DNA from 2 places in the Flavonifractor sp. An9 genome. Region 1 is predicted to be linked to the other one. Evidence: riboswitches for the same ligand, from Rfam matches in the RefSeq annotation. Region 1 holds a riboswitch; the other holds the start of a gene.
What was found. Region 1 has a riboswitch for thiamine pyrophosphate ahead of B5G40_RS04515 (TenA family protein). Riboswitches for the same ligand answer to the same signal wherever they lie in the genome.
Positions count from the first base shown of each region.

Region 2: another riboswitch for thiamine pyrophosphate. It lies ahead of thiD (bifunctional hydroxymethylpyrimidine kinase/phosphomethylpyrimidine kinase); the one in region 1 lies ahead of B5G40_RS04515 (TenA family protein).

Region 1 covers NZ_NFHC01000004.1:101,291-104,699, forward strand. Annotated here, with positions in the region: gene thiE (thiamine phosphate synthase) at 1-502, opposite strand, end outside; gene thiD (bifunctional hydroxymethylpyrimidine kinase/phosphomethylpyrimidine kinase) at 515-1,318, opposite strand; gene B5G40_RS04515 (TenA family protein) at 1,315-1,989, opposite strand; TPP riboswitch at 2,055-2,152, opposite strand; TPP riboswitch at 2,211-2,310, opposite strand; gene B5G40_RS04520 (hypothetical protein) at 2,538-3,143, shown strand.
Region 2 covers NZ_NFHC01000013.1:9,924-13,332, reverse strand. Annotated here, with positions in the region: gene thiM (hydroxyethylthiazole kinase) at 1-277, opposite strand, end outside; gene thiW (energy coupling factor transporter S component ThiW) at 283-795, opposite strand; gene thiD (bifunctional hydroxymethylpyrimidine kinase/phosphomethylpyrimidine kinase) at 792-1,610, opposite strand; TPP riboswitch at 1,724-1,830, opposite strand; gene B5G40_RS09540 (phosphoglycerate dehydrogenase) at 1,862-3,031, opposite strand; gene serC (3-phosphoserine/phosphohydroxythreonine transaminase) at 3,049-3,409, opposite strand, start outside.

The sequences.
Region 1 (3,409 bases):
CATTATCCTTGTTGATACCACCAATTACAACGATTGGCAATGATACGGCTGTACGGATTTCTTTTAATTTCTCCATTGATACAAAATCTGCGTCTGTTTTTGTTCCAGTAGGAAACATCGCACCAACGCCTAAATAATCCGCATCGTCCTGTTGTGCCTTTATCGCCTGTTCAACTGTGGAAACAGAAACGCCTAATAACATATCCTTACCGATCATTTTTCGTACAGCCGCCGCAGGAATATCATGCTGCCCAATATGCACCCCATCCGCCTGAACAGCCATTGCAATATCTACACGGTCATTTATGATAAGGGGAATGTGATAGCTGTCCGTGATCTGCTTGATTTTTATTGCCTGCCAATAAAAATCCAATGAGGACAGTTCCTTTTCTCGGAGCTGAACCATTGTGCAGCCTCCTAATATTGCTTGTTCAACTGCTTCTGCAAGTGTTTGCTTGCCCATAAATCGGCGGTCTGTAACAAGATAAAGGGAATAATCCATTTTCACACCTTCCTATTCTTCCGACAAACCGTGTTGATACAGTTCATAAAAATGGTGTGTGGGGCCACAGCCTTTTCCAATAGCAAGGGAATGTTCAATCGCCATTGTGACATAAGTTTTGGCAGCCTTAACAGCGTCGGGGACGCTTTTCCCTTTTGCAAGTTGAGAGGCGATTGCAGAAGAAAAGGTGCATCCTGTACCGTGAGTATTTTTTGTATCAATACGGGCAGTTTCAAAATGATAGAAATTCCTACCGTCAAATAAGACATCGACAGCGTTTCCAATATGATGCCCGCCCTTAACGACAACTGATTTGCAGCCCATAGAATGTATCTTCCTTGCCGCCGTTTCCATATCGGAAACAGTAGAAATCTGCATATCCGCTATTTTTTCCGCTTCTGGAATGTTGGGGGTAAGTACATCTGCAAGCGGAATAATAGTTTCAATCAAAGTAGATACAGCAGTGGGTTCCATAAGAGGACAGCCATTTTTGGCATACATAACAGGATCGATCACAACATTTTCCGGCTTGTACTGTTTGACTTTTGCTGCAACTGCTTTCATACATTCTGGCGTGGAAAGCATACCAATTTTCACAGCGTCCACCTCAATGTCCTCAAAAACAGCGTCTATCTGTTTTTCAATCATATCCGGGGTAACATTTTGAATATCAATCACTCGGCTTGTGTTTTCTGCAACAACCGAAACAATTACACTCATTCCAAATACCCCATGCGCAGAAAATGTTTTCAAATCAGCCTGAATACCAGCACCACCGCTGCAATCTGATCCGGCAATAGACAACACCTTTTTCATTTTTCGTTTTCCTCCATTTCTTCATTTTTATAAGCCATCATCCAGAAATCCAGCTCCAATAAACTTGCCTTTTCAAAAATATCTGCCAGATTTTTTTGCTTCATTTCCGGGATCTCATTACATTTTTGATCTGCAAAAGCGCACCACTCTCGACAACTATCTGCATACTTTTCATCGGCATAATCCCTAATAAAGTCCCAATATCTTGATTGCCTGCTTTCGGGTTCAGCAGCCAATTTGCGGAAAATATAGCTGTAACTAAGCATACATGGAAGAACAGCCATCAGTATTTCCTCGTTTTTCCCATGTTCCGCAACCTCAAACATAAAATCAATATACCTTTGATTTTCTGGAAGGGGAGCGATCCCTTCTATATCATCGTCAGTCATACCAAATTGCTTCAAATAGTCTAACCGCACTTCGGACTCTGTATCGTTCACAAAGTTCAGCATGGAATAGTAAAGTTGAATTTCTTTTAACGTATCCGCATGAAATATTGCCTTTCCGTATATGCGGGCATAGTTTTTTAGATAAATGCTGTCCTGTATCATATAAACCTTGAATTTTTCAAAAGGCAGCATTCCGTTTTGCATTTCCCGCACAAAAGGGGTTGCTGCACATTGCTCCCAGATGGGAATGTTGTGAGCCAATATGTTTTCCATGAATGTCATTTTCATTTCCTCCTAAGATAAAAAAATAGAGCCTCTAAAAATTAGAAGCTCATTCAGACGCAATACAAGCGTAAGAAATTGCTTCCCTACGCCGGTATTAGCCGACAGGTCAAGAGGTCAGGTCTTACCTTTTTCAACTTGTTCAGTTCCCTCGCAAACACATATCATACATATTCAATTAAAAAGGACATTCCCAAAACAGAGAATGTCCTAAAAATACGATACTGTATTCTTAAGCTCCCTGCGTTGGTATTAGCCAACAGGTTCAAAGGGTCAGGTTTTAACCTTCTCAACTACGAGGTAGTCCCCCTGCTCATAGAATATTATAATTTAGCACATCCAGAAAGTCAAGTTCTCACACTTCCATTCAATAATGAAGCGCCAGACAAATAGTACCAAAATCTCGTATTGGCTTCAATAAGCAGCCTATAGCCAAATACCTTGTCTAAATATGAAACAATAATCTTTTGAAGTAGCATCTACTTTGCAGAAAAAAATAAAAAATGCCCTATTTAATAGGCGGAATACTTAAAAGGAGGTCCACCCCAATGTATAAGCCCCATACCATTGAGCAATACAAGATCCAGCGTTTTCTGGACGAAACCTTTGCGATGGAGCATTTCCTGGTCTCACCGCTGTCCCGCACCTCGCTCTTGCTGGAGGATGAAACCGGCGAGCAACTTGCTTTCGGCTTTTTAGATGACGAAGTGCGTGAGATCCCGCTCCCACCGCCGGCCGCCCCGGAAGAAATCAAAGATTTCATCCGGCGTTTCCGGGCCCTCAATCCCAAACCGCGTCTGCGTACCTTTGAAGATATTACCCGCTGGTGGCTGGACCACCCCAATCCTCTGACCTACCAGCAAGCCCTTGGGCTGTCGGACGAGCTCTACCGCCATTTTCTTTCCCACTCCATGATCGAAGAGGAAGACGCTTATCGTCTGGCTTCTTCCGGTCTTATCAGTGAAGATGATTACCGGGATATTCAGCTCTGGTATCTCAACGGCAACACCGCCGCCCGCTGGCTCGGTCCACTCGGCGTAGATGGGACAGGCAATCTCTATGGCCTGACATTCGGCTACGGGACACCGGCAGCCCGTACACTCAGATTCTATCTGCTGGATGATTACTACCGCTACATGAACCATATATTGTGATTCGCCTTGCTCAAATATCTATATATAGTATTATGCTACTTGACAAATACAAGATATAGTGTTACACTTACTTTGTAATTGATTTTTGTGCGTTCCCCATGTGGGATACAGACTAAGCTTCTGTACCGCAGATTAAAAATCTGCATTGCACACGCAGTCAAGGTTGTATGCTGTATCAAGTGTCAGTGGTATTGCCGCGCCCTTTCGGGGCTGGTATCTGCTGGCACTTTTTATATATAGATATGAACGCCAACGGCGAAGAAAGG
Region 2 (3,409 bases), on a different contig from region 1:
GGTCGAAGATCACCGGTACGCCCAGCCGGTTGGCCTCTTTTCCGGCGATGAGCATGGCCTCCCGGTCCCCCACGGCCCCCAGGTTGAGAACCAGGGTCTGGACACCGGCTACTGCGTCCGCCACCTCCAGAGGGTGGTGGGCCATGGTGGCCGAGGCCCCCGCCGCCAGCAAAATATTGGCGCAGTCGTTGACGGTGACGATATTGGTGATACACTGGACCAGAGGGGCTTTTTTCCGTACCGCCGCCAGCATGGCGGCAAAATCCATTCGTTCCATGCCCCTCACCGCCTGACCAGGGTCTGCATGACGTCCAGACCACCGGAGCGCTTCAGGGCAAAGAGTACTGCCCCGGCAATGATGGAGCCGCCCACAGTGGAAATCAGGAAGGGGCCCATATAGCCGTAGACCGCCACGCTCTGGCCCAAAATCAGGGTGGCAATGGGCCAGGCGGCCAGGCCGCCCAGAATACCGGTGCCAAAGACCTCGCCCACACAGGTGGCCCCCAGATTACGGGTGCCCCAATAGGTCAGGCCGCACACCAGAGCCCCCACCATGCTGCCGGGGAAGGCCAGCAGGGTGCCCAAGCCCAGCAGGTTACGCAGGAAACTGGCAGCAAAGGTACACGCCACACCATACCAGGGGCCCAGAAACACGGCGCACAGGATGTTGACCATGTGCTGCACCGGGGAGCACCGGGAGCCCAGCACCGGGAAGGAGACCAGGCTGCCTACCACTGCCACAGCGGTAAGCAGGCTGGCGATCGCCAGCTTTTTGACTGCCGTCTGCTGTCTCACGCCTCTCCCCTCCCCTGTTGGAAGCCACCGCCCGCCGGAACGGCATAGTTGTGCCACAGGGGGCCGCTGCCCTGGCCCAGATTCAGCTTGGCCTCCATGGCAGCGGTAATGTAGGCTTTGGCCTTCTGTACCGCACCGGGCAGGTCCTCACCCAGGGCCAGGAAGGAGGCGATGGCGGAGGACAAGGTGCAGCCAGAGCCGTGGTTATTGGGATTGTCCACCCTGGGAGAGCGGAACCAGTGGGCCTGACCGTTCTGCCACAGCAGATCATCGGCACTGTCGCTCCGGTGGCCACCCTTCACCAATACCGCACCCTGCATGGTCTTGCCAATGGTCTCAGCGGCCCGCATCATATCCGCCTCGCTCTCAATGGCGAAGCCGCACAGCCGCTGGGCCTCGGGGATGTTGGGCGTGATGATGGCTGCCAGAGGGAAAAGCTCCTCCATCAGGGCGGTGAGGGCGCTGTCCTGCATGAGGGCGGAGCCGCTGGTGGATACCATCACCGGGTCTACCACGATATTCTCTGCACCATACTGCCGCAGCTTGGCGCCGATAGCCCGGATGATGGGGGCGGAGGACACCATGCCGATCTTTACCGCCTGGGGCCGGATATCCTCAAAAATGCAATCCAACTGCTCCGCCACAAACTCCGGGGTTGCCTCCAGCACATCCCGGACGCCGGTGGTATTCTGAGCGGTAAGGGCGGTGATGGCGCTCATACCGTACACCCCCAGGCAGGTTATGGTTTTGAGATCCGCCTGGACGCCGGCGCCTCCGCTGGAATCGCTGCCGGCAATGGTAAGCACACATTTCATGATTGTTCCTTCTTTCTCTTAGTAGGCAAGGGCACGAAAAAAGCGGCAGGTCCCGTTGGGACCTGCCGCTTCTCTGTACGTGAAATAAACTCCTCCGGACGGAGGAGACTCCGCACGGAAATAGTGCTGCGTCCCTACGTTGGCATTACCCAAATCAGGTCAGGTCGAGGGACTGTCCCCTCCTCTCAGCCTCCTCGCGGAAGCTCCCTTGCACGCAAGATTTTAACTTGTTTCGCCTTTTTTGTCAATCCTTAATGATTGAGCACCCGGACGCGGAACACGCCCTCCAGGGCGCGGATCTCGTCGGCCACCGCCTCGCTGATGCGGCTGCCCAGATCCACCACGGTGTAGGCATAGTCCTTCTTGGACTTGTTGGTCATGTTCTCCACGTTGACCCCGTCCCGGGACAGCAGGCCGGTGATGTTGGCGATGGCGCCGGGGATATTCCGGTGAATGATGCACAGCCGGGCCACACCGCTCCACTCCTGCACCAGGGTAGGCAGATTGACGGAGTTCTTGATGTTGCCGTTTTCCAGGTAATCCTTCAGCTCCTGAGCGGCCATGACAGCGCAGTTCTCCTCGCTCTCTGGGGTAGAGGCGCCCAGGTGGGGGATGGCAATGACGTTCTTGCCCTGGAGGATCTTGTTGTTGGGGAAGTCGGTGACGTAAGCGGCCACCTTGCCGGAATCCAGAGCCGCCAGCATATCGTCGTCGTTGACCAGACCGCCGCGGGCCAGGTTGAGAATACGCACGCCGCCCTTCATCATATGGAAGGCGTCCTCATTGATCATACCCTTGGTCTCAGAGGTCTGAGGCACATGGAGGGTGATGTAATCGCAGTTTTTATAGATGGTCTCCAGATCCATGGCACGGTGGACCATCCGGGACAGGGACAGGGCTGCGTCCACGCTGAGGAAGGGATCATAGCCGAACACCGTCATGCCCAGCTTGGTGGCGATGTTGGCCACCTGCACGCCGATAGCGCCCAGGCCGATGACGCCTAAGGTCTTGCCGGCGATCTCGGGGCCCACAAACTGGCTCTTTCCCTTCTCCACCACCTTCTCTACGTCGGCTCCGGCACCAGCCTGGGCCTTGACCCACTCAGCACCGGCGGTGATCTTGCGAGAAGCCAGCAACAGGGCGCACAGGGCCAGCTCCTTCACCGCGTTGGCGTTGGCGCCGGGGGTGTTGAACACCACGATGCCCGCCTCGGAGCAGCGGTCAATGGGGATATTGTTGGTACCGGCGCCAGCACGGGCAATGGCCCGCAGGGAGTCGGGGAACTGATACTCGTGCATATCGGCGGAGCGGACCAGAATACCGTCCTCATTCTCCACGTCGTCGCTGACGGAGAAGCGGGTCTGATCCAGCACAGACAGGCCGGCAGGGGAAATTTTATTCAATGTTTTGATGCGAAACATGATGACATTACCTCCCGTCAGTTGTTCTTGTCAAAGGCCTTGATGAAGTCGCACAGCTTCTCCACACCCTCGGTGGGCATGGCGTTGTAAATGGAAGCGCGCATACCGCCTACGGAGCGGTGACCCTTCAGGTTGGTGAAGCCGGCCTCCACGCTCTCCTTGACAAACTTGGCGTCCAGCTCGTCATTGCCGGTGCGGAACACCACGTTCATGTCGGACCGGGAGCCAGGCTCCACAGCGCAGGTGAACAGCTTGGAGTTATCGATCACATCGTACAGCATCTGGGCCTTGGAGTGCTTGATGGCCTCCATGCCGGGGATGCCGCCCTTGGACTCCAGCCAGTCCAGCACCAGGCCCAGGATGTAGATGCACCAGCAG